Regions from separate parts of the Pseudoduganella sp. GW821-FHT12E03 genome, predicted to be linked through region 3. Evidence: predicted binding sites of a transcription regulator. Region 3 holds the regulator's gene; each other region holds the start of a gene.

Region 1 (7,914 bases), on a different contig from region 3:
CGCCGGCGGACACGGAATTGCGCCAGTTCCTCGACAATGTCTGGAAACAATACGGCCAGTTCACCGGCATCCGCCTGTCGGAAATGACGCACGCGCTGGGCAGCCCGTGGGACCTGACCTGGAAAGCCGCGGCCGGCGTGCGCAATGCCGGGATACCGTTCGAGACCATCGCGCGCCATTTCAAACAGGCTGCCGACACCGCCCAGCAAAGGACCCACCAGTCTTGACGATCCCGACCCAGCAAGCACCGGCCGAAGCGCCGGGCGCGGCGCCTTCGATTGCGTCCGCGACCATCGATGCCAGCGCCGAGCCGATGCAGCCGTCGTCGGCCAACGTCACGGCCCAGGAAGAAGCGGATTTCTATCGGCGCTCGAGCGCCACTTTCCAGCTGGAGCAAAACCGCCAGAACCTGGGCGTATTGGGCCGTTTCTTTGGTTCCAACAGCGCGGCCTCGACCAATATCGCGGGCGCCGTGGTGGGCGTATCGCTGATTGGCGTGTTCGTGACCTTGTTTTTCCCGGGGAATGCGGAACTGGCGGAAACCCGCAAAGGGTTGATTGGCTTGATTACCGCCGCGCTGAGTTTTATTTTTGGCGCGGCCAGCAAGAAATAAGCAAGCGTTGAATCAGTAGTCGAAGCGGCCTTCGCCGCGCTTGCGCAGCGCGCCACCGGCCAGCACCGGCACATTGGCTTTCGCCTCACGCTCCGCCTGTTCCTGTTCCCGCTGGCGGCGGCGTTCCTGCGCCGCCTCTGCTCTGGCGCGGTGCTGGTCGACCACGCGCTGCTGGACTTGCCGCTTGCGCACGCAATCCTGGTACAGGCTGAGTTTTTGCAGCATGGCGGCCACCCACACGAAAGCAATCAGGATCGTCACGAAGCCAAAACCGTTTTGCCACATGCCGTAATTCTGGTCGATCACGGAAAACAATGGGCGCGCGCGTTCCAGGCTGTGTTCGCCAAATACCACCAGGCATCCTGCGAGAATGCCAATGATGATGGTGCCAACAATGTGACGTAGGCTGGTCTGGACTTGCCAGTCCAGCAATTCCAGCAATTCGGCGGGGTCGTAACTGTGAGACATGAAATTCCTGCTGCGGGGTGATGCTGAGTATATAGACGTGATTATGTCACAAATTTCATTGCCATCAGGCACTTATTAATAGGGAATGACTTCGGGCAATTGTTGGGATGGCGGTTGACCGCTATTTTGTTTTTAGATACCTTCAGGTGTCTATATGTATGAAGATTCATTTAAATTAGATACCTATAGGTGCTAAATTGGAATGTCACCTGGAGATTTACACGGGACTGCGAGCGGACCATGGATAAACGCCGCAACCCGCCAGACCGGGAAGCGCTGCGCGCTCAGCGGGTGGCCCTGTATGACGCGATTCAACGCGGGGAAGTCACCTTGCGCGATGCCGTCCGGCGCATGCGCGCGCTGTCCGGGCTGACGCAGGCCGAGTTTGCCGAGCACCGGGGCGTCAGCATCAAAGTGATCAAGGAAATCGAACGGGGTATAGCCAACCCGACCATCAATACGCTGAACCAGATTGGCGCCGTGTTCGGCCTGGAAGTGTCGTTCGTGCGCAAGGAAGGGTTGAAGAACGAATTGTAGCGGGAGCCGCAGGCGGGCCCCCGCTTCGTGCTCTTACTGCACGTTCACCGTCACATCATCAATCACGAACGACGTCTGCACCGTTGAACCCTCAATCCCTTCAAAGTAAATCCGCACCGTCTGGCCCTTGTACGCATCAAGGTTGAAGGTGCGCTGCACGTAGCTGCTGCCCTTGTTCAGGTTTGAATAGGTGGCCAGGGTTGCCAGCACCGTGCCGCTGGTATTGCGCACTTGCACTTTCAGGGTGTCGTACGCTTGCGTGGTGGTGGTTTCATCGGACGCTACTTTCAGCCAGAACGACAGGCTGGCGCTGCTGGCGCCGGATGGAATCGCCACTTGCTGGTACAGCGTATCGGTGTGGGCCGAGCCGTAGCCGTTCAGCCAGGCTTTATAGCTGCCGGTGCGCGCCGCCTGGCTGGCGTCGTTGGTGATCACGCCGCTGGTGGCGCTCCACGACGCGCTGCCGGATTCAAAGCCGCCATTGGTGATCAATTGCTGCGCCGTCACGTTGTTGACGCTGAATGCCACGCCGGCCGAGGTCATGCTGTTGCCGGCGGCATCATAGGCTTTGGCGGTCAGCGTGTGGCTGCCGTTGGCCAGGGTGGTGGAATTCAAGGGCAGCGAATAGGGCGCGGTGCTGTCGCTGCCTTTCAGCGCGCCGTCCACGTAGAATTCCACATTGGTCACGCCGACGTTGTCGCTGGCGTTGGCGCCCAAGGTGATCGTGCCGCTCGTGCCGGACGACGACGCGGAAACCTGCGGCGCCACCGTGTCGGACGGGCCGCCACTGGCCTGGGTCACCCAGACCGGCGCCGACCACAGGATGTTGCCATCGTTTTGCGTGATTTTCGCGTAGTAGAAATGCTCGCCATTGGCCGGCGTGATGGTGGCGCTGGCGGTGGAAGCCAGTTGCGTCACGGTGCCATTGCGGCCCGGCACGCCTTCAAAGATTTGCACGGTGGACGCGGTCTTGCCGCTGCTGCTGGCGAAGTTCGCGGTCAGGGTCAGGGCGCCATTATTCGTGAAGCGCTCACCCATCACGTGGCCATTGGCGGTCAGCACCAGCTGCGAGGATTTATCCATGGTGGCGAACACGCGGCGGGCGCGGATCGCATCCATGAAGCTGGCTTGCGTCAGCGCCGTGCCGGTCGGGATCAGCACGCCGGTGCGGTTGGTGTACGACGCGCCCCAGTTCGCGCAGTGGTTATCCTGGTTGGTGGAAAACGCCACGTGGAAGCCCATTTCCAGCGCTTTCTTGCAAGCGCTTTCATAGGTGCTGCGGCCGGTTTCGGTTTCCGTGGTGTTGGTGGAAAACGCCGAGGTATTCAACACTTCGCACAGCGCCATGGCCTGGTCGCCGTCGGCGCTGTAGCCGAGCGCGGTGCCGTTGACGAGGAACTGGCCGCTGGTTTCCGGGTGGTTGAACTGGCCCAGCCAGCCGCGCTGGCGCATCAAGGTGTACAGCGAGGCGTAATCGTTTTTCGCGATCAGCGTGTCGGCCAGCACCTGGCCGCTGCTGTTGAGTTCCCAGCCAACCAGTTCATCGGCGTTCAGGATGTTCAGGTGGCCGCCATTGTTGATGACACCCCACTCCATGCCATAAATGCCGAGGAAGCTGGGATTGGCCGCGTTGTAGTTGGCCGCCGCCGACAGGCCGGACTGGTACAGCGCCTTGGCGGTGGCCGGGTTGGCCGAGGTGTTGGTGCTGTCGGAGCCGTCATACATGTGGTTGTGCTCGGACGTCATCAGGAAGTCCAGGCCACGGCCCTTGGCGTAGGCATACGCATCGGCCGGGCCGAACGCGGCGCTTTGCGGCGCCTGGGCGCCGGTGCAGGAACCCAGTGCGCCGCCGCCATCGCTGTGGTTGGTCTGGCTGTGCATGTTGCCGTAATAAACCGTGTAAGGCAGGGACGCGGTGGCCGCGACGGCGCCCTGGCGCATGCGCTGCTGGGCGCCTTCCGCGCCGGACGCTTCCTTGCCGGACTCCCGGGCTTCCTTGGCTTGCTTGGCGGCTTTGGCCGCGCTGTTGGCGCCGGCCGGCATGGCGTTAAAGGCCGGCATCACGGGCGCCTGGGCCTGGCCGAGCGCCAGTTCCCATTCCTGTTCATGCACTTCCGCGTCAAGACGGGCCAGCGCCTGCGGCACGGCCACGTCCGCCACGCCGGCCGGGCTGCCGGCCGCGTCGAGCGAGACCGCGCGCAGGCGCACCTGGTAAATGCCGTCGGCCAGGCTGGCGCGGCCGCTGCGGCCATCCCAGTCCACTTTCACTTGCACCGTGCCTTTATGCAGGGCTTCGACGCCGTACCACCGTTGCAGCACGTCGCCGTTGGGTGTGATCAATTCGAGTTGCCAGTGCACGGCTTGCGCCTGTTGCACGTGCGGATAGCTGAACGCCAGGGTAAAGCTGCGCGCGTCGCGGTCGGCCGCATTGGCGGGCGCTTGCGTGCGGTAGGGCGCGTGCAGGGTGGCTTCGAATTCGCGGTGGTCTGCTTCGGAGGCAAACGCGGCGGCGGTGGCGGCGCAGGCAAGTGCCAGCAAGGTGAGGCGAGGTAAGGCAGGCATGATTCCCTCTTGTAATAGTGGTAAGTGAATAGTGGCAGCGAGGTCACTATGCACTTGCAAAACAAGAGGGACAAATTCAAATTAGCTTGGAAATTAAGACGAAATGTTTATAAACCGCTTTGATTTGTCTTAAATCAAACAATGCGGAGATTTTGTTTTAAATCGAACAAAATCTCCGGTGGATTATGCAATTCCGCTCATTGAAACAAGAGAAAGCTTTCGAGTGGTTAATTGTGACGGGCTTTCGTAAGAATAACCAGCGTCGCGTTCATGCAACGTAAAGATGGCGACCGCGTCCTGTAATGACGAGGCTTGCTGTTTCAGGCTTTCCGAGGCGGCCGCCGCCTGTTCCACCAACGCGGCGTTTTGCTGTGTCATTTCATCGATTTGCGTGATGGCCTGGTTCACTTGCTGGATGCCGGAACTTTGCTCCTGCGCCGCCAGCATGATGCCCGCCATGATGCCGGTGATACGTTCGACACTGGTCACCACTTCATGCATGGCTTTGCCCGCGTCACTGGCCAGCGCATTGCCCGCTTCAACTTTTTGCACGCTATCGCTGATCAATTCCTTGATTTCCTTGGCGGCGCTGGCCGAGCGCTGCGCCAGCGAACGCACTTCGGACGCCACCACGGCAAAGCCGCGGCCCTGTTCTCCGGCGCGGGCCGCTTCCACGGCGGCATTCAGCGCCAGGATATTGGTCTGGAAGGCAATGCCGTCGATCACACTGATGATGTCGACAATGCGGCGCGAACTGTCATTGATGGCGCCCATGGTGTTGACCACCTGCGCCACCACCTGGCCACCGCGCGCCGCCACTGCCGTGGCGCTGCCGACCAGTTGGTCGGCTTCGCGCGCATTCTCCGCACTGTTGCGGACGGTCGCGGTAATCTGTTCCATCGACGCGGCGGTTTCCTCCAGGTTGGAGGCTTGCGCTTCGGTGCGCGACGACAAGTCCGCATTGCCGCTGGCAATGTCGTTCGAGGCGTGGCCGATCGTATCAATACTGCCGCGCACGCTGCTGACGATGTCAACCAGGCTGTCGTTCATGGCCGCCAGCGAGCGCATCAATTGCGCGGTTTCACTGTTGCCGCGGGTCTCGATGTGCGACGTCAGGTCGCCTTGGGCGATGCGCTCGGAAATCTCCACCGCCTGTTGCAGCGGTACGCTGACCGAGCGCGCGATCATGCGCGCCAGCAGGCCGGCCAGTGCGATCAGGCCCAGCATGGTGCCGATCATGGTCCAGCGGGTTTGGCGCAAGTCGGCGATCTTCGCGGTTAACATGGCGTCTAGTTGTTTGCTGGCAGCCTGGTTGACGGCAAACTGGGCATCGATGGTGGCCGTGGTTTGCGCCACATATTCGGTGCCGGGGAAGTCCAGCGTTTCGGCGCGGACGATCTGGGTGCTGGCCAGTTGCATGACCTTATTGGTCATGTCATAGGCTTGCTGCCATTGCGCTTCGAGCTTCTCGCGCAGGGCCGGATTGGCGCGGAACGCCTTGTTCAAGCCGGCATTGGTTTGGGTCAGGCGATCATTGACGCGGCCGATGATGGCGGCCAGCACTTGCCGGTCTTCCAGCGAGGCTTCATGCTTGGCCAGTAAACCCGCGCCCTTGGCGCGCATCTTGCCCGTTTCTTCCGTCAGGTAGGGCAGCTGATAATACATGGACTGGATCAACTGGTAGCTGTCCACGTCCGGGTCCAGGCTCAGGCCGAACAAGTCAGCGGTGAGATCATTGACCACCAGCAGTTTTGGTACCAGCGCCGTGTGGGCCGCATAGCTTTCCGGCACGGTGATGCTGCGGTTGCTGACGCGGTTGCGTAAATCTTCCCATTCGCGCTTGGGCGTGGCCCACGCTTCGTCGATGGCTTTATTGTTGAAACTTTTCACAAGGGCATCGAATTTTTCGTATGCCTGGTCGGCTTCCTTTTGCTTGGCGTCGCGTTTGTCCTTGACAGCGTCGACGCCGCCCAGCACCAGCGCGGACAGGCCGCGATGCTGCTGGGTCAACTGAATCACTTGCAGGATGGTGGCGGTCGGGGCCAGACCGGCTTCCTCGCCCAGCGCCGCGTCGAGGGTCTTGCCGGCCTCGCGCAAATACAGCGTGGCAGGAATGCCTGCCAGTACCAAAGCGATAACGCTCAGAATAATAAATTTTTGCCAGAGCAATAATCTGTCCAGCACAGCGTTAATGTTCACGTGATCCCCCGTACGGAAATATCTTTATTTTGGGCACAACTTTTAAGTTGATTCTATGCTTTATTGCGGTGGATTACGAGGAACGTGTTGTATGCGCGTGCGGTTGTTAGTTGAAATGAATCAACTTTCTGTACGGAAGGATTGGGAGACAAATGGTCAAATCCGGTCGCTTTCTTTGCGCACGACACGGCCAATCACAATGCAATCGGCGCCACGGCACACTTTGCGGTGGTATTTGCGCTGGTCGGGATTGTCGGAAGTCAGCCACCACTGTCCGGCGTCGCGCGCCAGCCGTTTGACCACCGGTTCGCCTTCATAGTTGAACGCATACACCATGCCGTCCACCAGCCTGGTGTCGGCGGTATTGATGATGACCAGGTCGTCTTCATGCAGCGACGGTTCCATGCTTTCGCCCCGGACCTTGACACCGATCAGGCGCTCCGGGTTGTAGCCATTGCGGTCGGCCCAGTCGCGCGGAATGCTGATGGTGCTGCCGTCATGGGTTTCCGGTTCGACGCCGAAACCACTGATGCCGGCCGACAGGCGCAGCTTGACCTTGTCAATGCGATAAAACCGGTCATCATCTTCCGGTGCGATCACCACGTGCGAATAGCGCTGCGCCTGGGTCGAGGGCGCGCCGTTGCGCTCGCGCTGGCCTGTGCCCTCGTGCAGCCATTCGAACGTGACATTACAGGCGGCCGCCAGCGCCGCAAGCGTATGCGCTTCCGGGCCTTTCTTGCCCACCCCGTTCAGGATGCGGTTGATCGTTGGTTGCGGCACGCCGGAAGCGCGCGCCAGCGCGCTCTGCGATTCGAACCCCGCTGCTTTCATGGCTTCAGTCAGCCGGCTAGAGATATCCATGCTTGCACTATACACAGTTGGATAGTTTGATGCAAATTTTTATTCATTCAAGTATTGTTTGTCTATTCATTCTCGTATATATTGTTCTTTATGGCAATTAATTTCAAGGAGGGCAACACGATGACCATGGCGATTGAACAGGCGAACCAGGATGCGATTTTTACCAGTGCCGGGCAGGCCGTGCATGTTGCATACATGATTACCGGGCAGGCGGCGCCGCAGGATGCGCCGCTGCGCAAGATGTTGATACGGATGCTGGAAAGCGCGCCGAATACGGGCAGCGAACAGCGTGCATGGCTGGAACAGTTGCGCGGTGCGCCGTCGCGCCGCGTGAATTTCGCGGGACTCAGCCCGCTGGAAGTGCGGGCGCAGTGCGCGTTGATCGTGCATGCGGTCAAGACCAGGCTGCCGCGCATGGAAATGTGGGCGCTGCAGGCGCGTTTCGGCCACATGGACATGGAAGATGAGGATGGCAACCGCCGCTTTGCGTTTTCCGCCGAACGCATTGACGCCATCAAGGGCTTGTCGGACTGGCTGGCGCCATCGTTCCCGACGGTCAATCCATTCGCGATTGATTGCATGATCGGCAAGCTGTATGCCAACCACCAAAAGATGGAAATCAGTTTCCGCGACCTGGCGGCCAACTTCGGCGCCAGCCATATGACTTACAAGCG
Region 2 (7,914 bases), on a different contig from region 3:
TTGGCCGACCCCTTGCGCAAGGAAGTACCCGCCGCGCTGGAACAGTGCCGCCAGGCCGGCATCCGCGTCATGATGATCACCGGCGATTATGCGGTGACGGCGGCCAGCATCGCCCGCCGCGCCGGCCTGGCCTGCGGCCAGGTGCTGACCGGTGACGAGGTCGATGGCCTCGATGAACCGGCATTACGCAGCCGGCTGGCGCAGGCCACGGTTTGCGCCCGCATCAAGCCGGCGCAAAAGCTGCGCATCGTGCAAGCCTTGAAGGCCAATGGCGAGATCGTGGCGATGACGGGCGACGGCGTCAACGATGCGCCGGCGCTGAAGGCGGCGCACGTCGGCATTGCCATGGGCGGACGCGGCGCCGACGTGGCCCGCGAGGCGGCGGCGCTGGTGCTGATGGATGATCATTTCGCGTCGATCGTGCGCGGCATCCGCCTGGGGCGGCGCATCTTTGCCAATATGCGCAACGCGATGTCCTACGTGCTGTCGGTGCACGTGCCTATTGCCGGCATGGGGCTGCTGCCGGCGTTGTTTGGCTGGCCGGTCTTGCTGTATCCGATGCATATCGCCGTGCTGGAATTGATTATCGATCCGGCCTGTTCGCTGGCGTTCGAAAATGCGGCGTCCGACGCCGAGGCCATGCGCCAACCGCCGCGCAAGCCGTCGGCGCCGCTGCTGGACCGGTTGACGGTGCTGGGGGCGCTGTGGAAAGGGGCGATCGCGCTGGTGGTGGTGGGCTGCGGCTATGTGGCGGCCATGGCGGCGTGGCCGGAACCGCAGGCGCGGGCCGCCGGCTTTGCCTTGCTGGTGTTTGCCAACCTGGCCCTGATCCTGTCGAACCTGTCGCACCGGCGCAGCGTGCTGGAGGAGTTCCAGACAGGGAACCTGGTGCCGCCCGTGGTGGCGGGTGTGGTGGTGGCGTTGCTGCTGCTGGTGCTGTATGTGCCGGCCCTGGCGGCGGCGTTCCGGTTTGGCCAGTTGCCGCTGGCCGGACTGGCGACGATGTTCGGGCTGGGCATGGTCAGCCTGCTTGGCTACGAGACGGTCAAACGCGTGATGGCCGCCCGCCGCGCCGTGTAGCGCGGCGGGTGGCGCATGACGTCAAATCGTGCTCCGCCAACCACCGTTCAATTTGTTTCTCCCCATAATTTGATCCAGGTCAAATTGCCTGGCTGACTTGTGTGTTCCCCGGCGGTATTGTGGGTGTGAGCGGAGCAGGGCGGCCAATCCGGTTGCCGCTGCACCCGTGGAAAGGAATTGCCATGAAACTGACCTTCCTGGGCGCCACCGGCACGGTAACCGGATCGCGCTACCTGCTGCGCAGTGGCGCCGACATGATCCTGGTCGATTGCGGCTTGTTCCAGGGCTATAAAGCCCTGCGCTTACGCAACCGTGAAGCACTGCCTGTATCGCCGGCGCAATTGTCCGCGGTGTTGCTGACTCATGCGCATCTCGATCACAGTGGCGCACTGCCGCTGCTGGTGCGGGACGGTTTCCGTGGTCCCATCTATTGCACCCAAGCCACGCGCGACTTGTGCCGCATCTTGTTGCCGGACTGCGGACGGTTGCTGGAGGAAGAGGCGGCGCATGCGAACCGGCACGCGTACAGCAAACATCAGCCGGCGCTGCCGCTGTATACCGAGGCCGACGCGCTAGCCGCGCTGGAACTGCTGACGCCGGTGGACTTCGGCCGCCGCTTCGCAGTGGGGCATGCTTTCCATGCGCGCCTGCGGCGCGCCGGGCACATCCTGGGGGCGGCCGGCATCACGGTCGAAGCGGACGGCGTCAGCGTGACATTTTCCGGCGACCTGGGACGTCAGCACGATGTGCTGATGGCGCCGCCGGAGACAGTCGAACGCAGTGACTACCTGGTGATGGAGTCCACCTATGGCGACCGCCTGCACGATCCTGAAGATCCGGCCCGCCTGCTGGCGCGCACCATCCGCGAAACCGCCGCGCGTGGCGGCGTGACCGTGATTCCGTCATTCGCGGTCGGGCGGGCCCAGAACCTGCTGTATTACATGCATCTGTTAAAGGCCAGTGGCGATATCCCTCCCGTGCCGGTCTTCCTGAACAGCCCGATGGCCGCCGACGTCACCGCGCTCTACCGACGCCACCGCCACGACCACCATCTGACGCCGGCGCAGTGCGACGCGATGTGCCACGCGGCCACGATCGTCAACAGCCCTGCCGAATCCATCGCCCTCAATCAGCGGCGGGTGCCGATGGTGATCATCGCCGCCAGCGGCATGGCCACCGGCGGGCGCGTGCTGCATCACCTGAAAGCGTTTGCGCCGGACCGCCGCAACACCATCCTGTTTGCGGGGTTTCAGGCGGGCGGCACGCGCGGCGCCGCCATGGTCGGCGGTGCGCCGAGTATTAAAATCCATGGCGAATATGTGCCCGTGCTGGCCAACGTGGTCCAGATCGACAATTTGTCGGCGCATGCTGACCAGGGCGAGCTGCTGGCCTGGCTGGGCGGCTTTGCGGCGCCGCCCCGGCGCCTGTTCCTGACGCACGGCGAACCGGATGCGGCTGAAGCGCTGCGCCGCCAGATCGGCGAGAAGCTGGGTTGGAACGCCGAGACGCCAGCCTATGGCGCCGAAGTGGAGTTGGTATGATGGCGCCGGGGATCGGCGCAGGGCGTCATGCCGCCTTGCTGGCGGAACGCATGCTGAAATTGCCGGTGTCGGTATAGCCTCGGCACCAGCATGATGCCGAGCACGTTGGTGCGCGCTGCCGGAGTAAGGTGTTCCATGCTGCCCCTCAATATGGATTGTCCGTGGATGATGGGTTTCCCGCAGCGCCCAGGTGGACTTCGCCGGGCGGCGGCAGGGGACAAGACCGATTGACACCAACATGGACCCGGTAGGATTTCAGTGCGCCAGCAGCACCGGTACGGTCATGGTATTGAGTACGGTGCGGGTGACCCCACCCAGCAGGATTTCCCGGTAGCGTGCATGTCCGTAGGCCCCCATCACCAGCAGGCCTGCGCCGATGCTGTCGGCCAGGGCCAGCAAGGCCTCGCCCACGTCGCCATCGGTGGCCTGCCGGACCACGTTGACATGGACGCCATGGCGGGCCAGGTAGAGCGCGATATCGGCGCCCGGTTCGTCGCCATGTTCATCGGCCCCGCTCGCCGCATCAAACAGCGCCACCGTCACGCCGGCAGTATTGACCAGCAAGGGAAGGGCGCCCGTGATGGCGCGCGTGGCTTGGCTGCTGCCATCCCAGGCCACCAGAACCGGTTTGCCGGCCGGCTGGAAGGCGCCGGCGAACGGGACCACCAGTACCGGCCGGCAGCTGTTGAGGATGACATACTCGGGCAAGTCTTGCAGCAGCGCGCCGGTGGCCGGATCGTCGCGGTCGGCCTGGCCGACGACGAGCAGGTCGGCATAACGCGACTGCAGCGTGAGCCCGCCATAGGCGTCGTCATCGACCAGCCGGTGTTCGCATGACTGTACGCCCAGCCGTTCGGCCAGGGCGGCGTGGCGGTCGAGCGTCACCTGTGCGCTTTGCCGCGCGCGCTCGGCAAGGTCCGGGCGGATGAAATCGCGCGCCCCGCCGTCCTTGCCACGGTAAACGAAGCGTGAAATACCGGTCATGGCGGCGCACACCAGGTGCGCTTGCTGTTGCTCCGCCAGTTGCGTGGCCAGCTCCAGGCGGGCCGCGGCGCTGCGCGCATTGTCGGCGTGCAGCAGGATAGTCTTGTATTGCATGGCATTCTCCCCAGGTTCAATCGCAGGCCGGCCGCATGCGCGGGCGCGACGGTTAGTGCGCCATCAGCACCGGCAGGGTCATGGTGGCGAGCACGGTGCGGGTGGCGCCGCCGAGGATTTTTTCGCGCAGGCGGCTGTGGCCATAACAGCCCATGACCAGCAGGTCGGCGCCAATGGTGGCGGCCAGCGACAGGATGGCGTTGCCAGCGTCGATCGGTGTCGGCGAACGCATGACTTCGACCTTGACGCCATGCCGCGCGAGATACAAGGCGATGTCGGCGCCCGGTTCCTCGCCGTGCGCGTCGCTGCCCACCTCGGCGTTGAACATGGCCACGGTGACCTGCTCCGCGCGGCGCAGCAGCGGCAGCGCCGCCGTGATGGCGCGCACCGCTTCCAGGCTGCCGTCCCAGGCGATCAGCGGACGCTTGCCGCAGGACGGGAACCGGCCCGCATAGGGCACCAGCAGCGCCGGCCTGCCGGAGTGCAGGATCACGTGCGCCGGCAAATCGAGCAGCAGGCCACCCTCGCCATGGTCGTCGGGATTGGGTTGACCCAACACCACCAAATCGGCATAACGCGCCTGCAGGCACAGCCCGGTGTATTCATCGTCATTGTGCAGGCGTGTTTCGCTGGCCGGCATGCCGGCCCTGGCCGTGACGTCGCTAAACCGGGCGAGCGCCTGGTTTGTGCGTTCCGACGCATGGCGCACACAGTCCGCGATGATCAGGCCGCTGCCTTCGAACATATTGACGGATGACATCTGCCTGGGAACGCCCGTCATCGCGACGCCGACCAGGTGTGCGCTCTCTTGCAGCGCCAAGCCGGCCGCCAACTGAAAGCGTGCGGCGGCATTCTCGGCATTATCCGCGTGGACCAAAATCGTGCGATAGGACATGGTGAACTCCCTCGTTGCGTTGAAATAAAGTGATGCGGCCTGACGGCATGGCAGATTGCGCTTCCACTACCTTGATGTCTGACATGCTGCATAGCAGTTTGGGCGGGTTGAATAATGAATTCCATGATTTAAATCAAATCGTCATGTGGTATCCGTTGCGCCGGCTGTTTCTGGCGGCAATTTGATCTTGGTCAAATCGTGTGCCTGACTTGTATATTCCCCGGCGGTATTGTGTGGGCTAGCGGCGCAGGGGTAGCCAGTCCGGTTGCCGCGGCGGCCGTCGAAAGGAACCGTCATGAACCGCAACTTCGCCGGCGCCGCCGGCCTGCGCCTGCGCCGGCTGGGCATCGACACCTACCAGCAGTGCGTGGTGTACCTGCGGTCCGATGCGCCGATTGTGCGGTCCGAGGGTTTCGAGGCGCAATCGCGGCTGGAAATCCACCGCCAGGATGCGCCAACCCGGACGATTGTCGCCACGCTCAACGTGGTGCACGCCCCGCTCCTGGCGCTTGATGAGATCGGCGTGTCGGAAGCGGCCTGGCGCGCGCTGGACGGCGCCGATGGCGACGCCATGGTGGCGGTGCACGCACCACCCTTGCTGTCGTTCGGCGCCATCCAGGCCAAGATTTTCGGCCGCCCGCTGGGGCGTGACGTGGCCGGAGCCATCGTGTCCGACATTGCGGCGGGTCGCTATTCGGAAATTGAACTGGCCGCCATGATCACGGCCTGTTCCGGCAACCGGCTCGATGCCGCTGAAACCCATGCGCTGACCGCGGCCATGATCGCTGCGGGGCAGCGCCTGCACTGGGAGGCGCCGCTGGTGGCGGACAAGCACTGCGTGGGCGGCTTGCCGGGAAACCGCACGACCTTGCTGGTGGTGCCGATCGTGGCCGCCTGCGGCCTGCTGATTCCCAAGACCTCGTCGCGCGCCATCACGTCGCCGGCCGGCACGGCCGACGTGATGGAAACGCTGGCGCCGGTGGCGCTGGACCTGGCGGCGATGCGGCGCGTGGTGGAGCGGGAGGGCGGCTGCATCGCCTGGGGCGGCGCCATGCAGTTAAGTCCGGTGGATGATTTGCTGATCCGGGTCGAGCGGCCACTGGGACTGGACAGCGATGGCTTGCTGGTGGCGTCGATCCTGTCCAAGAAGGCCGCGGCGGGCTCGACCCATGTGCTGATCGACATCCCGGTCGGGCGCACCGCCAAGGTGCGTTCGCCGGAGGCGGCGGGGCGGCTGGGGCAGCGGCTGGTGGAGGTGGGCCGGCAACTGGGCATGACAGTCAGTATCGAAATGACGGATGGCGAACAGCCGGTCGGGCGCGGCATCGGGCCGGCACTGGAGGCGTGTGACGCGCTGGCCGTGCTGCAAAACCAGCCGGGGGCGCCGGTCGATCTGCGCAAACGCGGGTTGCTGCTGGCAGGCTACCTGCTGGAACTGGGCGGCCGGGCGCCGCCTGGCGGCGGCCTGGCCATGGCGTCCGGTGCGCTGGACGGCGGCGCGGCATGGCGCAAGTTCCAGGATATCTGCGACGCCCAGGGCGGGCTGCGCACGCCGCCGCGCGCCCGCCACACGCAAGTGCTGTGCGCCGCGCACGCGGGCTGGGTGGTGGCGGTGGACAACCGGGCCCTGGCGCGCGCCGCCAAGCTGGCCGGGGCGCCCAAGGCGCCTGCCGCCGGGCTGGTGTTCCACGCGCCATTGGGAACCCGGGTGGAAGTGGGGCAGCCGCTGCTGACCCTGCATGCGGAATCGCCGGGGGAGTTGGCCTACGCCATGGCTTATGCCGAACAGCAGGACCATTTGTTTACGATCGTGGAGGCGCCATGAAGCCATTGCTGTTTGCCTTGCCCGGTGCGCAAGGCTGGATCGCCGGACTGGCCGCCGCTTTGCCCGGCGAGCCCGCTGGATTGCAGTTGCACCGCTTTCCCGATGGGGAATGCTGCCCGCGGTTCGAGGCCGATGTCGCCGGGCGCGATGTGGTGCTGGTGGCGGCGCTGGCACAGGATGGAGGCCAGACGCCGGATGCCAGGTTGTTTGCACTGTACTTGGCCGCCTGCGTGGCGCGGGAACTGGGGGCGGCCAGTGTCGGCCTGGTGCTGCCTTACCTGCCGTATATGCGGCAGGACGCCCGCTTTGCGCCTGGCCAGGGCGTGACGGCGCTGCACGTGGGGCGGTTGCTTTCGGGCTGTGCAGACTGGCTGGTGACGGCCGACCCGCATTTGCATCGCTACGCCAGCCTGTCGCAGCCCTACAGTATTCCGGCGCGGGCAGTGCAGTCCGCGCCGGCCATCGCGCAATGGGTGACTGCCAATGTGGCGCGTCCCGTGCTCGTCGGTCCCGACCAGGAAAGCGCGCAATGGGTGAGCCAGGTGGCGCGCCTGGCGCATTGTCCGTACGTGGTGCTGCGCAAGGAGCGTCACGGCGACAACGACGTGGCGGTCAGCGCGGATGTGCCGGACTGGCGCGCCGTACAGGATTGCGTCCCGGTGCTGATCGACGATATCGCTTCGAGCGGCTGTACGCTGGCCGCGGCGGTACGACTGTTGCGGGACGCGGCATTGCCGCCGCCCGTCTGCGTGGTGGTGCACGCGCTGTTTGGCGGCGCCGCGCTGGACGTGCTGCGCGCGGCAGGCCCGGCCCGCATCGTCAGCTGCAACACCGTGCCGCACCCGTCCAATTGTATCGATGTGTTGCCGGCGCTGGCAGATGCGGCCCGGCAGTTGTGCGCCGCACGCTAGTGGCGCCGCGTATTGCCAAAGGAGCCTGACCATGGATAACCGATATGAACACCGTTCCGACATGCCGCTGATCGGCCGCGAAGCGCTCGAATTGGACGCGGACTTCAGTGCACTGGGCATCGCGCTGCGCGATATCCTGTTGCTGCGCCACTCCCAGCATGCATTTGCGCCGGAGCCGGTGCCGCAGTACCGCTTGTCGCGCCTGCTGTGGACCGCATGCGGCTGCAACCGTGACGGCGCCGCGTTGCGGACCGCGCCATCGGTCTGCGGCGGCGCGGCCATCGATTTGTATGTCGCCATGGCCACCGGCTTGTACCGGTTCGACGCCGCCGGCATGGTGCTGATCCGGTGCGGCGACGCCGACTTGCGCGGCGCTGGCGGGCATGACGGGCCCGCAGCGCCACTGGAGCTGATTTATGTGGCCGACCTGGCGCGCATGACCGGCGTGCCGGCGCCGGACCGGCTCTGGCAGGCGGCGCTCGATGCCGGATTCATGGCACAGAACGTCAGCGTGTTTTGCGCCGCCGAAAACCTGGCCACCAACATGCAAGTGCCGCCGGAGCG
Region 3 (7,914 bases):
TCGCGCGCGCTGAAAAACAATGCGTTATGGGCGATTGCCGCCGCCTCGTTCATTGCGATTTTCGCCTTCGATGTGCCATTCCCGCTGATTGTCCTGGCGGCCGCGCTGACGGGATACATCGGCGGCCGCATGGCGCCCGCCACGTTTGCCATTGGCGGCGGCGGCGGCCATGGCGGCGCCGAGGCGTCGTATGGCGCGGCGCTGATCGACGACACCACGCCGCCGCCGGCCCATGCGCGCTTCCGCTGGCGCAAGCTGGCGCTCATCGTTGTGGCCGGCGCGGCGCTGTGGACCTTGCCGATGGGCGCGCTGACCGCGCTCTTTGGCTGGCACCACACGCTGACGCAAATGAGCTGGTTTTTCACCAAGGCGGCCCTGCTGACCTTTGGCGGCGCTTATGCGGTGCTGCCGTATGTCTACCAGGGCGCGGTCGAACACTATGGCTGGCTGACGCCGCGCCAGATGATCGACGGGCTGGCGCTGGGTGAAACCACGCCGGGGCCGCTGATCATGGTGGTGGCGTTCGTCGGGTTTGTCGGCGGCTATGTCAAGGCCGTGTTCGGGCCGGACGCGCAATTCCTGGCGGGGGCAACGGCCGCCGCGCTCGTCACGTGGTTCACCTTCCTGCCCTCGTTCCTGTTCATCCTGGCCGGCGGCCCGCTGGTGGAGTCGACCCATGGCGACATTAAGTTCACGGCGCCGCTGACCGCCATTACCGCCGCCGTGGTCGGGGTGATCCTGAACCTGGCGCTGTTTTTCGGCTACCACGTGTTGTGGCCGGAGGGGTTCCATGGGCGCTTCGACCCGTGGTCGGCCGTGATTGCCGCCGGGGCCGCGGTGGCGCTGCTGCGCTACAAGCGCAATGTGATCCACGTGATTGCGGCCTGCGCGGTGGCGGGACTGGGCGTGAAACTGGCGCTGGGTTAAGCCAGCGCCATGCCAAGGCGGCAAGGCCTTGTCACGGATCCCCTACATTAACTCATGGCAATGCCCGATACCGTGACAGCGCCGGGAGCGCGATACTGGTGTTCATCGAGGACGTGCAACGCACACCGAACAGGAGCAGCCCATGAATACCGTGATTCCCATCGCCGCCGCCAACGCCAGCACGGTGGCGCCAGCCGCCAAATCGGGCAAGGTCAATTGCACGCTGTGCAGCTTTAACCGCTTTTGCCTGCCGCAAGGCCTGGCCGACAGCGACGTGGCGCGCCTGGACCAGATTATCGCCCGCCGCCGCCGTCTGGCGCGCGACGAGCAATTGTTCAGCATGGGGGCCTCGTTCGGCAGCCTGTTTGCGGTGCGCCTGGGCCACTTCAAGACGGCGCAAGTCAATATCCACGGTGAGCAGCAGGTGACGGGCTTCCACATGGCGGGCGACTTGCTGGGGATGGATGCGATCGGTTCGGGCTTGCACAACTGCAGCGCCACCGCGCTGGAAGACAGTGAGGTCTGCGAAATCCCGTTTAACCGCTTGCAGGAACTGGCGATGCAGACGCCGTCGCTGATGCAGCAATTCCACCGCGTGCTGGGCCGTGAAATCCAGCGCGAACAGGCGATCATGCTATTCCGCGGCAGTATGCGCGCCGACCAGCGCATGGCGCTGTTCCTGCTGAACATGGGCGCGCGTTACGCGGCGCGCGGCTATTCCTCCGCCAGCTACCAGTTGCGCATGTCGCGCGAAGATATCGGCGGCTACCTGGGGCTGACGATCGAAAGCGTCAGCCGCCTGCTGGCCCGTTTCCGCAAGCAGGGCTGGATCAAGCTCGACAACCGCGATATCCGGCTCCATGACCGCGACAGCCTGGAAGCCCTGTCGACCGGACGGGAACCCGGCGCGGACAGCACCATTGCCGCCGAGGCGTGCGCCGCCTGAAGGGTTGTCATGCACGTTGAATGCCTCATGCCGGCGCCCCCGGACCCGGCGGACTGCTCCCAATGCGCGATGGGCAACCTGTGCCTGGCCGGCGGGTTGCGGCCCGGCGAGTTGGCGCAACTGGAAACCATCGTGGGCGGACGGCGCACGCTGATGCGGGGCGAATACCTGCACCGCGCGGGCGACGCTTTCGTCAAGCTGTACGCCATCCGCAGCGGCCACCTGAAAACGCTGCGCCATGCGCACGGCAATTGCCAGCTCACGGGTTTTCCCATGGAGGGCGAGTTGCTGGGGCTCGATGCGATCGCCGACGGCTGTCATGACACCGACGCGGTGGCGCTCGAAACCTGCGAAATCTGTGAAATTCCGTTTGACCGGTTGCGTGAATTGCTGGTGGCGGTGCCTGCGTTGATGGACCAGTTCCACCGTGCGCTGAGCCGTGAAATCCAGCGCCAGCAGGCCTCCCTGTTCCTGATGGGGAATGCGCGCGCCGAGCAGCGCCTGGCGCTGTTCCTGGTTGGATTGCGGGCGCGCTATGCGGCGCGCGGCGCGCCGTCCACGCAAATCCAGCTGCGCATGTCGCGCGATGAAATCGGAGCCTACCTGGGCTTGACGATGGAATGCGTGTGCCGCTTGCTGGCGCGCTTCCGCAAAGCGGGATGGATCACGCTGACGGGCCGCCACCTGACCATCGTGGACGGGCCGCGGCTGGCGGCGCTGGCAGAGGGCGTTTGCCAGGAACCACTGGTGTAGCGCCACTTAACCCGGCGTGCCTTCCCGTGCTATTCTGCGCGAAAAGGTCACGTGCCGGGTTGGCGACAAGGGGAGTGGGTTGGATAATTTTGTGATGGAAGGCCGCAACCTGGAATGGCTGCTGGCCGCCGCCAGCGATGCCATGCTGATTGCAGACCACGGCGGCCACATCGTGCTGGCCAATCCCGCGTTGTGCAACCTGTTTGGCTATGAAGCCGGGGCATTGCAGGGGCAACCGGTGGAAACGCTGGTGCCGGCCCGCTTGCGCGCGGCGCACGCCGGCTTGCGCCACGGGTTCAGCGCGCATCCGCGCCCGCGCGCCATGGGTGCGGGGGCTGAATTGTCCGGCGTGCACCGCGACGGCCGCGAATTCCCGGTCGAGGTCAGCCTGTCTCCGCTGAGCGCGGACCCGCCGCTGGTGCTGGCCATCGTGCACGACATCACGGCCCGCAAACAGGCCGAAGCCGCCTTGCAGGAAAGCGAAGCGCGCATGCGCGCGGTGTTCGATTCAGTGGCCGACGCCATCATTACCATTGATGAGCATGGCGTCATGGAGCGCCTCAATCCCGCCGCCCAGGCCTTGTTCGGCTATGCGGAAGTGGAAGCCGCGGGGCAAAACGTGTCGATGCTGATGCCACCGTCGCACCGGGACCGCCATGACGGCTACCTGGCGCATTACCGCGCCACGGGCGAACGCAAGATCATCGGCATCGGGCGGGAAGTGGAAGGGCGGCGCAGGGATGGCGCGATTTTCCCGATCGAACTGACTGTGACGGAAATGTGGCTCGGCACGCGTCGCATGTTCACCGGCGTGGTGCGCGATATTTCACAGCGCAAGGAAGCCGAGCGCGAAAACCGCCAGCTGTTGCAGGAACTCACCAGCGCCAACGAGGAGTTGACGAATTTCGCCTATGTCGTGTCGCACGACCTGAAAGCGCCGCTGCGCGGCATCGGCTCGCTGGCCGACTGGCTGGCCACCGATTACGCCCAGCACTTCAATGAGGAAGGCCGCGAGCACATGCGCCTGCTGATCAACCGTGTGCACCGCATGGGCGCGCTGATTGACGGCATCCTGCAGTATTCCCGGGTTGGCCGCGTCAGGGAGGCACGGGTGGCGGTGGAGGTGAACCGCATGCTGGCCGACGTGGTGGATTTGCTGGCGCCGCCGCCGCACATCACGGTCACGGTGCAGCCGGACATGCCGGTCCTGGTGATGGAGCCGACGCGGCTGCAGCAAGTGTTCCATAACCTGATCTCGAATGCGATCAAGTACATGGACAAGCCGGCCGGCCGGATCACGGTGGGCTGGGCCGAACTGGACGGGGAATGGCGCTTCAGCGTGACTGACAATGGCCCCGGCATCGAAGCGCGCCACTTTGAACGGATCTTCCAGCTGTTCCAGACCCTGGCGCCACGCGACCGCGTGGAAAGCACCGGGGTCGGCCTGGCGCTGGTGAAAAAAATTGTGGAAATGTACCAGGGGCGGGTCGGCGTCGAGTCGGTGATAGGCCAGGGCAGCACCTTCTGGTTCACCTTGCCGGCCGGCGTGCGGCCGTCCCTTCTTCAGGAAAATGAATGAAAGTAGCCAACAAACCGATTTTGCTGGTCGAGGACGACCAGGTCGATATCATGACGATCCTGCGGGCACTCAAGGAAATCCATGTCTGCAACCCGGTGGTCAGCATGGAAAACGGCGAGGCCGCGCTGGACTGGCTGTCGCGGGCGGACGGCGATTTACCGTGCATTATCTTGCTGGACCTGAATATGCCGATCATGAATGGCATCGAGTTCCTGCGGCTGGCAAAACAGGATGAGCGGCTGCGCCGCATTCCCGTGGTGGTGCTGACCACGTCCGAAGAACAGGAAGACAAGGTGCGCAGCTTTGATCTCGGAGTGGCGGGCTACATGGCCAAGCCGGTGGATTACCGCCGCTTCGTGGAAATCGTGCGGTCGATCGACATGTACTGGACGCTCAGTGAAATGCCCTGAGGGAGAACCGATGGAACGCCCCGCACTCAATGTGCTGATCGTCGAGGATGACGTGGTTGACCGCATGGCGTGCCGCCGCACCTTCGCCGCGGCGCCGGAAGCAGCGTTTACCTTGGTGGAAGCCGATAGCGGGCAGCACGGACTGACCGTTGCCCGGCAAGGCCAGGTCGATTGCATCCTGCTCGACTATGGCTTGCCCGACATGAGCGGGCTGGAGTTCCTGGCTCAACTGCCGCCGTCCGGGCCGCCGGTCATGATGCTGACCGGCGCCGACAGCGCGATGGTGGCGGCGGAAGCCATGCGGCGCGGCGCCCGCGACTACCTGGTCAAGGATGGCGAGGGACGCTACCTGGCGCAATTGCCCGCCGCCATCTTGCGCATGTTGCGCGAACAGCGGCTGCTCGATGGCAAGCAGCGCGCGGAAGCGGAATTGCGCAAGCTGGCCGCGCACCAGGAAAGCATCCGTGAAGATGAGCGCAAGCGCATTGCCCAGGAAATTCATGATGAACTGGGCGGCTTGCTGACCGGGATTAAGGCCTATATCGGCGTGGCCATCGAACGGGCAGGCGGCCATGCCGACCCGCTGCTGGCGGAAGCGTCAGGGCTGGCGCAGGACGCGATCGCCACCGTGCGGCGCGTGATCACCGACTTGCGGCCCAGCGTGCTCGACCAGCTGGGCCTGTGGGCGGCGCTGGAATGGCATACGGAACAGGTGGCGCAGCGCTCCGGCCTGCGCTGCGCCTGCCGCATCGAACCCGATGCCGCGGAGCTGGAACTGGACGCGGGCCGCAGCACCATGCTGTTCCGCGTGGTGCAGGAAGGATTGACCAACGTGGTGCGCCATGCGCAGGCGGCGTCGGTGCTGGTCGATGCGTGGCGCGACGGTGGCAGTTTGCTGATCACCCTGGTGGATGATGGCGTCGGGATTACGGAAGAACGGCTGCGCAATGGCGCATCCTGGGGGATTATCGGTATGCAGGAAAGGGTGCGCCATTTTGGCGGGGAATTGCAGATTCGGCCGGGCGACGCGGGCGGCACGTTATTGCGCGTGCAGTTGCCGCTGGAGGCCACTCCATGAGTGCGATCCGTGTCTTGCTGGTCGATGACCACGCGATTGCCCGCAACGGTGTGCGCCTGATGCTGGGGACGGCCGACGGCATCGAGGTGGGCGGTGAAGCGTGCAACGCCACCGAAGCGCTGCAGCGCCTTGGCGAACAGGAATATGACGTGGCGCTAGTCGATATCCAGATGCCGGGCAAAAACGGGCTGGATTTGCTGCGCCAGTTGCGCAGCGACTATCCGCGCATGGCGGTGCTGATGCTGAGCACCTATTCGGAAGATATTTATGCGGTGCGGGCGTTGAAAGGCGGTGCGGCGGGTTATCTCACCAAGGACGCGCCGACCTCGACGCTGGTGGACGCCGTGCGCAAGGCCGCCCATGGCGGCAAACATGTCAGCCCCGCGCTGCTGGAAAAACTGGCCAGCCTGGTGGGCGGCGGCGGCGTGCAGGGCGTGGAAGCGCTGTCGAACCGCGAGCTGGAAGTGTTTAAATTGATTGCCGCCGGCGAATCGTTGGTGAAAATCGGTGAAACCCTGCACCTCAGTCCCAATACCGTGACCACGTACCGCAGCCGCATCCTGGAAAAGATGGGCATGGCCAGCAACGCCGACCTGACGCGGTACGCGATCGAACACGGCCTGATTTGAGACCGGCCGGTCCGGCTTAGCGCACGAACGCGGGGCGCTTCGGATCGAAGGTCCAGCCGGGGATGAAGTATTGCATTTGCACGGCGTCGTTGCGCGCGCCCAGGCCCATGCCCCGGTACACCTGGTGGGCTTGTTCCACCGCCTGCATGTCAAGTTCCACGCCCAGGCCCGGCGTGGCTGGCACTTGCACCTTGCCGCCGGCGATGTGTAGCGGATTGCTGGTCAGGTATTGGCCATCCTGCCAGATCCAGTGGGTGTCAATCGCGGTGATCTTGCCCGGCGCGGCGGCGGCCACGTGGGTGAACATCGCCAGCGAAATATCGAAGTGGTTGTTCGAATGCGAACCCCAGGTCAGGCCCCACGCCTCGCACAGCTGCGCCACCCGCACCGAGCCCTGCATGGTCCAGAAGTGCGGGTCGGCCAGCGGGATATCGACCGATTGCAACTGGATCGCATGGCTCATCTGGCGCCAGTCGGTGGCGATCATGTTGGTGGCGGTCGGCAGGCCGGTGGCGCGGCGGAATTCCGCCATGGTTTCGCGTCCCGAATAACCATCTTCGGCGCCGCACGGATCTTCCGCATAGGCCAGCACGTGGTGCTGGTCGCGGCACAGGCGGATCGCATCTTTCAGCAGCCAGCCGCCGTTCGGGTCCAGCGTCACGCGCGCATCGGGAAATCGCTCGGCCAGCGCGGTGACGGCGGCGATTTCTTCTTCCCCCCGGAACACGCCGCCTTTCAGCTTGAAGTCCTTGAAGCCATAGCGCGCATAGGCCGCCTCGGCCAGCCGCACCACGGATTCCGGGGTCACGGCTTCCTCATGGCGCAGGCGCAGCCAGTCGTCCGTAGCGTCGGCGCCATTGTCATACGGCAGGCCGGTCTTATTGCGGTCACCCACATAGAACAGGTAACCAAGCATGTCCACTTCGGCGCGCTGCTGGCCCTCGCCCAGCAGGGCGCACACGGGCACGCCCATGAATTTGCCCACCAGGTCCAGCAGCGCCGCCTCCAGTGCCGTGACCGCGTGCACGGCAATGCGCAAGTCAAAGGTTTGCAAGCCACGGCCGCCCTGGTCGCGGTCGGCGAAGGCCGCGCGGGCGCGGTTCAGAATCGCCTGGTACTGGCCGATCGGCTGGCCGATCACGAGGTCGCGCGCGTCGTCCAGGGTCTTGCGGATGGCCTCGCCGCCCGGCACTTCGCCCACGCCCGTGTTGCCGCTGCTGTCGGTCAGGATCACGAGGTTGCGCGTAAAGTAGGGGCCGTGGGCGCCGGACAGGTTGAGCAACATGCTGTCGCGGCCGGCAACGGGAATGACGCGCATGGCGCGGATGAGGGGAGTGGTGGTCATGTGGTGTTTGAAATGATTGAAAATGATGTGTTGTAATGAAATTCGATGCAGTTTACATTTTCAATCATATTGCGCCATAAGGGAATTAGCAAGCCATGCCGCATGGTTGGAAATGATTGAAAATGATGATGCGCTGGATTCCACGACCGGGGATCTGCAGTTAAAATTGCGCTTTTCTCCACGAACCGCCCATGGAAACCATTACCCCGGATGACAACGCCCCCCGCCATATCACCAGCGCCACGCT
Region 4 (7,914 bases), on a different contig from region 3:
GACCACCGGCGCGCACGGCGCATCGACCATGTCACGCGGCAGTTCGATATACACGGGCCGCGACTGCGACAGGCAATTGCGCAGCGCGCGCGCGATCAGCGCCGGCGCCTGCTTCGTGTCATCCAGGATCACCTGGTCGCAGGTGATTTCACGGAAGATCGCCAGCTGCGATTGCAGGTTGCGCGACTGGTGGTGCAGCAGCCAGCCGTTGCCGCGTTCCAGCGCGCCGGGCGCACCGGAAATCACCACCAGCGGTACTTTTTCCGCGTAGGCGCCGGCCACCGCATTGACCAGGTTCAGCGCGCCCGCGCCATAGGTGACCACGGCGACCCCGGGACCGCCCTGGTAGCGCGCCGCGCCATCGGCGGCGAACCCCACGCCGGGCTCGTGGCTCAGCGTGTGCAGCGGCAGGATGCCGGATAGTTCGGCTTGGCGGAAAAACGGCAGGACGAAGTCGCCCGGCAAGCCAAACAGCGCTTGCGCGCCATGGGCTTTCAGGGCTTCCAGCAGCGCGATCGACAAGTTATTCATGTGGATTCCTTTTCTGAGATGACGGATTGCGCCAGCGGCTCCGCCACCGCGTGCACGATGGCGGGGACCGTCAGCATTAGCGCGGAGCGGCCTTCCGCAGCCAGTCCGACAGTGCGGTGCGCAGCGTTTGCGGCAGCGGCGACTCCATCGCATCGAGGGTGTTTTTCACCAGCAGGCCCAGTTCGGTATCCCCGGACATGGCCAGGCGGCGGCTGAAGAACAGCGTATCCGGGTCTTCTTCGCGCCGCGCCAGCGCCACGAAGTCGCCCGCGCTGGCGGCGATTTCCAGGTCGGCCCTGGCGCCGCGCGGCAGTGCGCCAAAGCGCGTTCCCTGCCAGGTGAAATCAAACGCCACGCCGGCGTCCGTGACGGCGATGCGCAACGGCCGCCCTTGCAAGCTGTCCCGCACGTCGGCCGGCAAGTGCGGCCGCAGCACCACGTTCAGCGCCGCGCAAAACAGCACGGAACCGGGAAACGGCGGCAGGCGGCCCAGCAACGCGGCCAGTGGCGGCGGCAAGCCCGGGCGCGCCGGAGCGGCCGCGCCGGACCGCGATGGCTGCGCGCTCATGATGCCGCTCCTTCCACCACGGCCGCGCCAGCGCGCCGGGCATTGCCGCCGATGCCGGCGTGGGCCGCAATTGCGCCAGGGATGCCGCCCTCGGGCGGCATCCCCTCCATCCCGGGACGGCCATGCCAATAGCCGTTGCACGCGCCGTCCGGCGCGACCGGTTCAAGGCTGCCGGCCACGGGCACCAAGCCGCGCCGCAACGCGTCAAACGCCGCCAGAATCTCCATGGTGCCGCGCGACTGGGGGCTGATACGCAGCACGTCCACCCCGAGTTCCTGCAACTCCGGGAGGTCGCCGGCCAGGTTATAGACTTTGGCCGACTGGGTCTGGATGCCATTGAGCACCAGGAACGGCTGCTTTTCCCGCGTTTCCAGCAGCAATCCGTCGGGATAGTCGATACAGCTGAAGCGGCAATCGTCTTTCGGCAAATTGCGGTTGCGCGCCGTAAAGCAGCGGGCGGAAAACGCCAGCGGCATGCGGCCATAGGTAAACACTTCGGTTTCCATGCCGGCCGGACGCTTGCGCAGGATCTCCGCCAGGCCCTCGCGGCCCATTTCCAGCGGCATCACCCAGCGCCGCGCGCCCAGGTCATGCATCAGGTGCAAGGTGCACGCGTTATAAATATTCAGGTGGGGACCGGCGATAAAGCCACCGGGCAGCGCATCGTCGCCGGTCAGCAGATGCACCGCCCCCATATCGCCCGCTTCGACCTGGTAATGGCCGTTACGCACAACGCGGCGCAGCGCCGCCGCGTCCGAACCCGATTCCTGCAACACCAGGGTGGACAGCACGACTTTCTTGCCGGCGTCCTGCAGCCGCTCCGCCACGGCCATCCAGTCCGCCAGGCGCAGTTCGTGGCGGCGCGAACACACGGTTTCGCCGAGGTATACGATATCGGCCGCACTGGCTGCGACGCCGGTATAAAACGCCAGCACGGTGTCGCGTGGCCAGTAATACTGCAATGGGCCCAGCGCAAGTTTCAACATGGGATTCCTTTCACTTCCACGCGCGGTGATAGGCGCCCAGCGTGTGCTGCTGGCCTTCCGCGACTTTGTTCATTTCCGCCATCCAGGCCGGGCGCACGCTGTAGCGCGCCGGGTTGGCGCGGCACTGGTCGATCGCTTCGCGCCACACGCGCGTTACTTGCGCCGCATACGCGGGACTGCGCTGGCGGCCTTCGATTTTTACCGCGCGCACACCCATCGCCATCAGGCGCGGCAGCAATTCCAGGGTATTCAGGCTGGCCGGTTCTTCCACCGCATAATAGGTTTCTCCCGCCACATCGAAGCGGCCCTTGCACAGGGTCGGGTAACTGGCGTTCTCGCCATCGGCGTAGCGGTCGATCAGCACGCCGTTCAGGCGCGCTTCCAGCCCTTGCGGGGCAGGCTCCCAGCGCACCGCCTTGGCCGGCGAGCAGACCCCGTGGGTATTGGGCGACTCGCCGGTGGCGTACGACGACAGCGCGCAGCGCCCTTCCGCCATCACGCACAGGCTGCCAAAACCGAACACTTCGATTTCCACCGACGTGTTTTCCAGCACCTGCCCAACCTGGGCCAGTGACAGGACGCGCGGCAGGACGGCGCGCGCCACGTTGAAGTGGCGCTGGTAAAAGTTGATGGCGTCGGCGCTGGTGGCGGACCCCTGCACCGACAAGTGCAGGCGCAAGTCCGGATAGCGTTCGGACGCGTAGCGCATCAGGCCCGGGTCGGCCAGGATCACGGCGTCGATGCCGGCCTGCGCGGCGCGGCCCACGGCGTTGCGCCACAATTGCACGGCGCCCGGTTGCGGGTAGGTGTTCAGCGCCAGCAAGACTTTGCGGCCGCGCCGGTGGGCGTATGCAATGCCTTGCGCAATGGCGGCATCGTCGAAATTGAGGCCGGCGAAATTGCGCGCATTGGTAGCGTCGCGAAAGCCGAGATAGACGCAATCGGCGCCGTTGTCAACGGCGGCCCTCAGCGCCGGCAGGCTGCCCGCGGGGCACACCAGTTCGATCGGCGGGGCGGTTTCAGGTACGGCTGTCTGGGTCATGGTAGTGAGTGAAAAAAAGCCGGCCGCGGACGGCCGGCAAACATGCAGGGTGGGGAATCCGCCAGGCACGACGCACTGTACCGCGCCCCTATCGCGGCTTTCCTTGACTTTGATCAAGGAAGCAAGACTTGACTGAATGTGACAATGGATTCAGATCAATACCGAAGAGAGCGCATGATGAACACCACCACCCTCCCCTCCGCCACCAGCGAAATCGACGTCACCGGCATGGAGCCGCCGGAACCCATGCTGGCCATCCTCGAAGCACTGGAGGTGCTGCCGGAGCATGGCGCCCTGCTGGTGAAACTCGACCGCGAGCCGCATCCGCTGTTCCGGGTGCTCGATCAAAACGATTACCGCCGCCACGGCGGCTGGCAGGAAGACCGCAGCTACCGCTTGCTGATCTGGCGCGACCCCGCCTGAGCCACGCAACCCGTTCCCGTTCGGATCTGCCATGCAGCGCGCCCTGACCTTTTCCCACAATCCTCCGCTGTCGGTGCCGCTGCGCTTCCTGCTGTGCGCGCCGCTGTTCGCCCTGCTGGCGGGCGGCGTGCTGCTGTGGTCCGGGCCGGCCGCCTTTGCCAGCCGCTGGACTTCACCCATGCTGGCCGCCACGCACTTGCTGACCCTGGGCAGCCTGTGTATGGCCATGCTGGGCTCCCTGCTGCAAATGCTGCCGTCGGTGGCCGGTGTCGCGATCCCGCAGCACCGCTGCGGCGCCGCCGCCCATGCGCTCCTGTGCGCCGGCACGCTGGCCCTGGCAGGCGGCTTCCTGTTTGAACTGCCAATGCTGTTCATCGGCGCGCCGGCAATGCTGGCGCCCGCGCTGCTGGGATTGACCGGCCTGTGCGCGGCCGGCTTGTGGCAGCGCCACGCCGATGGCGCGGCATCGATGGTGGCGGCGATCCGCACCGCGCTGGCCGCGCTGGTGGTCACCGTGGTGCTGGGCGTGCTGCTGGCCAGCCAGTTTGCCTGGCCCTCGTCGCTGCCGCTGCCGCTGCTCCACGTGACTGACATCCATGCGGCTTGGGGCTTGCTGGGCTGGACCGGCTTGCTGGTGGCCGGCGTGGCTTACCAGGTGGTGCCGATGTTCCAGGTGACGGCGCTGTATCCCGGCTGGATGACGCGCGGTTTCACCAGCACGATGTTCATCTTGCTGGCGGTCGTCTCGGTCGCGAGCGGCCTGGCGGAACACGCCGCGCAAACCTTTACACGGGCCGGGGTGGTGCTGGGCGCGGCGGGCTTCGCGGTGTTCGGCGCCGTCACCGGCGCGCTGCTGCTGGGCCGCAAGCGTCCCAAGCCGGACGTCACCAGCCTGTTCTGGTACACGGCGATCGGAAGCCTGGTGGCGGCCTGCACGCTGGGCGCAGTGGGCGCGATGAGCGTGGCGCCGCTGGTGCCGGGCGTGCTGCTGGTGGTCGGATTCGCGTTTTCCGCCATCAACGGCATGTTGTACAAGATCGTGCCGTTCCTGGTCTGGTACCACTTGCAGGAGTCGGTCCAAGGCGGCAGCCGCAGTGTGCCCGATGTGAAAACCATGATTCCTGATCCCTGGACCCGGCGCCAATTCGGCGTGCACGCCGCGGCGCTGGCGCTGTTGCTTGGCGCGTGCGTACGGCCGGACTGGCTGGCGCGTCCGGCGGCGGCGGCATTTTGCCTGTCGTGTTGTTTATTGTGCGCCAACCTGGCGTGCGCGCTGCGCGTCTATGCGCGGCTGCGCCGCAACGGGACCGGCGCGCCCCTGCCGCGCCCTGCCTGACACTTTGCTTGGAGAACGATGATGAGTACCCCGATCCTTCCCGCCTATCGCGGCCCTTCCATGAGCGTCACCGTCACCACCGATGGCCACCGGGTACACCGGCTGGCGGACGACCGGCCCTACCACGGGCGGGTGCACACTTGCGTGATCCGGCGCGACCCGATGGTGGCGGCGCTGTTCGGCGCGCCAGGCAAACCGCCACGCCGCAACAAGCGCGCCGCCTGACCTGGCCCCCCGGTCGCGTCCACCATCAGCGCCCGAACAGCTTGCCCATGCGCGCCACGGCCTGCTCGATACGGTCATAAGCGGTGGCATAGGAAAAGCGCACGTGCCGATGTGGCGCGGCGACACCGAAATCGTCGCCCGGCACAAAGGCCACCCCCGCTTCGCGCAGCACCGCCATGACAAACGCGGTACTGTCGCCGGCGCTCTGGTGCGGCACGGCGCTGCAATCGGCATAGACATAAAACGCGCCGTCCGGCATCACCGGCACACTGAAACCCAGCTCGCGCAAGGCCGGCACGAAGAAATCGCGGCGGCGCTGGAATTCAAGGCGGCGCTGTTCGTACACTGCGATCGATTCCGGGTGGAAGCACGCCAGCGCCGCGTGCTGCGCCACCGTTGACGGGCAAATAAACAGGTTTTGCGCCAGTTTTTCAATCACGCCCACCAGCGCGTCGGGCACCACCAGCCAGCCCAGGCGCCAGCCCGTCATATTGAAATACTTGGAAAAACTGTTGACGGTGATGACATCGTCATCGAGGCCCAGCGCGCTGTGCGGTGGCTGGCCATAGGACAGGCCCTGGTAAATCTCATCGACGATGGCAAAGCCGTGGCGCGCCTTGACCGCCGCCAGCAACGCCGTCATTTGTTCGACCGTCAGCGAAGTGCCGGTCGGATTCGACGGCGACGCCACAATGACGCCACGGGTAGCGGCGCCCCAGTGTTGCGCCACGTGCTCCGCCGTCAACTGGTAGCGCTGTTCCGGGCCGGAGGGCAGCAAAACCGCCTTGCCGCCAAACGCCGAAACGAAATGGCGGTTGCAGGGATAGCTGGGGTCCGGCATCAGTACTTCATCGCCTTCGCACACCAGCGCGGCGCACGCCAGCAGCAACCCGGCCGACGCGCCGGCCGTGACGATGATGCGGCGCGCGGGAATGTCCAGCCCGAACGCGGCGCGATAATGTTCGGCGATCGCTTCGCGCAGCGCGGGCAAGCCGAGTGCATCGGTATATTGCGTGGCGCCGCCACGGATGGCGCGCACGGCGGCTTCGGCCACCAGTTCGGGCGCCGTGAAATCCGGTTCGCCCACGCTCATGCTGATCACATCGACACCGGACTTCGCCACGTCGCTGGCCGCCTTCATGATTTCCATGACACGGAACGGTTCGATCGCCTGCACACGGGCGGCGGCTTGCAGGGCGCGGGAAGCTTCAGGCTGGGTCGGATTCATACGGTGCTTTCAGGCGGAACGGCGGGGCTCCGATTATAGCGGAACGCTGTTCTGCGAAAACCCCGCAGCGCGGTATAGGACGGCGCCACGCCGCCGTATACCGCACCGCCGCTTACAGTCCCCGCGTCTCGGCCAACGGACCGGCGGCCACCGCATTGCACTGGCAATTATCGCCACAGCCGCAGTTCGGGCCGCAACTGCATTGCGCCGCCGCTGCCTGTGGCGCGCAACCGCAGCCGCACCCCGCACCGGCGCACGCGCGGCAGGCGCAGGCGGTGGCGGCCGACTGGCGGGAAGTATAACGATTGGTAAAGTTCATGCTGATCTCCTTGAAGTGGCGCTGGCCAGGTGTGCCAGCAAGATCAGGTTAATCATTCCCATCATGGGAAGGTCAAGCGTCTTTTTCAGCTATTTTTGGCGCCAGCGCGTCGGTCATGAAGTCCACGAACGTGCGCACCCGCGCCGACAGCTGGTGCCGTTGCGGATAGACAGCGTAAATGTCGGCATCCGTTGTCCGATAAGCAGGCAGCACCTGCACCAGCCGCCCGCTCTGCAGGTAGCGTGCGATATCCCACTCCGCCCGCATCAGGATGCCATGGCCGTCCAGTGCCCAGTTGACGGCAATTTCGCCATCATTGGTAGTGAGGTTGCCCCGCACCTTGACGGCGTCGGCCTGCTTGTCGGTGTCGCGCCCGGACACCAGCCGCCAAAGGCCATACGCTTCATCGCCCTGGCGGATGCTGATGCAATTGTGCTTACGCAAATCATCCGGCGCTTTCGGTTCGCCGTGCGCCGCCAGGTATTTCGGCGCGGCGCACAGCAAGCGCCGGTTCGGCGCCAGGCGCCGCGCCAGCACCCGGGTATCGGCCGGCGCGCCGAAGCGGATGCACACGTCGAACTGGTCATCGGTCAGCGCAGGCGGGTCCACCGACAGTTGCAATTGCACATCGACTTCCGGATAGCGCAGCACATAGCGGGAAATCGCCGGCGCCACATGCAGCCGCCCGAATCCCAGGGTGGCATTGACGCGCAACTGGCCTTTCGGCACACCTTTCGACGCGGTCAGCAACTGGTCCAGTTCGGCCATCTCATCGAGGATGCGGCGCGCATGCCGCACCAGCACGTCGCCTTCCGGCGTCAGTCCCATGCGCCGCGTGGTGCGGTTCACCAGAGGCACACCGATGCGCGCCTCGATCAGGGCCAGCCGCTTGCTGACGGCAGAGGTGGTAATGCCCAGTTCCCGCGCCGTACCGCTCAGGCTACCGCAAGTGGACAAGGTGACAAAAAAGGCCAGTTCGGCCGGCTGGAACGCGCTGCTCATGGTTGATTGTGGAGGTACGGGTTAACAATGGATTGAGTTTATCGGCCATTTTCAATGCCGTCCACCCTTTACAGTGCCCTCGTCAGCCCCCGATTCCCCCCAACCACCAAGGAGACGCACCATGAAGACTTACCACATCGCAACCATTCCAGGCGACGGCATCGGCAAGGAAGTGGTTCCCGCCGGCCGCGCCGTGCTCGAAGCGCTGGCCGCCGGCGGCGGGGAATTCCGCTTTGCTTTCGAAGACTTCGACT

Evidence for each region. Region 3 encodes FNR, which switches genes on or off when oxygen is low (the NO sensors DNR and NnrR bind a similar motif). Its sites were predicted from a motif close to TTGATNNNNATCAA; they were not measured.
Region 1: the regulator FNR is predicted to act here: its motif matches at 4,305-4,318, upstream of AC1RRC_RS17135 (CehA/McbA family metallohydrolase).
Region 2: the regulator FNR is predicted to act here: its motif matches at 4,796-4,809, upstream of AC1RRC_RS25495 (universal stress protein).
Region 4: the regulator FNR is predicted to act here: its motif matches at 3,231-3,244, upstream of AC1RRC_RS02880 (DUF2249 domain-containing protein).

What each region holds. Positions count from the first base shown of each region.
Region 1 covers NZ_JBXAQJ010000006.1:218,177-226,090, reverse strand. Annotated here, with positions in the region: gene AC1RRC_RS17155 (Panacea domain-containing protein) at 1-227, shown strand, start outside; gene AC1RRC_RS17150 (hypothetical protein) at 224-613, shown strand; gene AC1RRC_RS17145 (hypothetical protein) at 626-1,081, opposite strand; gene AC1RRC_RS17140 (helix-turn-helix domain-containing protein) at 1,322-1,618, shown strand; gene AC1RRC_RS17135 (CehA/McbA family metallohydrolase) at 1,652-4,180, opposite strand; gene AC1RRC_RS17130 (methyl-accepting chemotaxis protein) at 4,364-6,349, opposite strand; gene AC1RRC_RS17125 (XRE family transcriptional regulator) at 6,536-7,240, opposite strand; gene AC1RRC_RS17120 (hypothetical protein) at 7,361-7,914, shown strand, end outside.
Region 2 covers NZ_JBXAQJ010000011.1:64,540-72,453, forward strand. Annotated here, with positions in the region: gene AC1RRC_RS25480 (cation-translocating P-type ATPase) at 1-1,080, shown strand, start outside; gene AC1RRC_RS25485 (MBL fold metallo-hydrolase RNA specificity domain-containing protein) at 1,263-2,621, shown strand; gene AC1RRC_RS25490 (universal stress protein) at 2,877-3,719, opposite strand; gene AC1RRC_RS25495 (universal stress protein) at 3,772-4,614, opposite strand; gene AC1RRC_RS25500 (thymidine phosphorylase family protein) at 4,910-6,439, shown strand; gene AC1RRC_RS25505 (ribose-phosphate diphosphokinase) at 6,436-7,350, shown strand; gene AC1RRC_RS25510 (nitroreductase family protein) at 7,382-7,914, shown strand, end outside.
Region 3 covers NZ_JBXAQJ010000002.1:828,719-836,632, forward strand. Annotated here, with positions in the region: gene chrA (chromate efflux transporter) at 1-927, shown strand, start outside; gene fnr (fumarate/nitrate reduction transcriptional regulator Fnr) at 1,070-1,873, shown strand; gene AC1RRC_RS07330 (helix-turn-helix domain-containing protein) at 1,901-2,626, shown strand; gene AC1RRC_RS07335 (sensor histidine kinase) at 2,706-4,205, shown strand; gene AC1RRC_RS07340 (response regulator) at 4,202-4,615, shown strand; gene AC1RRC_RS07345 (sensor histidine kinase) at 4,626-5,693, shown strand; gene AC1RRC_RS07350 (response regulator) at 5,690-6,322, shown strand; gene gudD (glucarate dehydratase) at 6,339-7,667, opposite strand; gene AC1RRC_RS07360 (LacI family DNA-binding transcriptional regulator) at 7,859-7,914, shown strand, end outside.
Region 4 covers NZ_JBXAQJ010000001.1:737,267-745,180, reverse strand. Annotated here, with positions in the region: gene AC1RRC_RS02900 (thiamine pyrophosphate-binding protein) at 1-531, opposite strand, end outside; gene ubiT (ubiquinone anaerobic biosynthesis accessory factor UbiT) at 608-1,099, opposite strand; gene AC1RRC_RS02890 (U32 family peptidase) at 1,096-2,085, opposite strand; gene ubiU (ubiquinone anaerobic biosynthesis protein UbiU) at 2,096-3,127, opposite strand; gene AC1RRC_RS02880 (DUF2249 domain-containing protein) at 3,302-3,550, shown strand; gene AC1RRC_RS02875 (permease) at 3,582-4,886, shown strand; gene AC1RRC_RS02870 (hypothetical protein) at 4,905-5,111, shown strand; gene AC1RRC_RS02865 (pyridoxal phosphate-dependent aminotransferase) at 5,137-6,339, opposite strand; gene AC1RRC_RS02860 (hypothetical protein) at 6,452-6,658, opposite strand; gene AC1RRC_RS02855 (LysR family transcriptional regulator) at 6,731-7,660, opposite strand; gene AC1RRC_RS02850 (tartrate dehydrogenase) at 7,782-7,914, shown strand, end outside.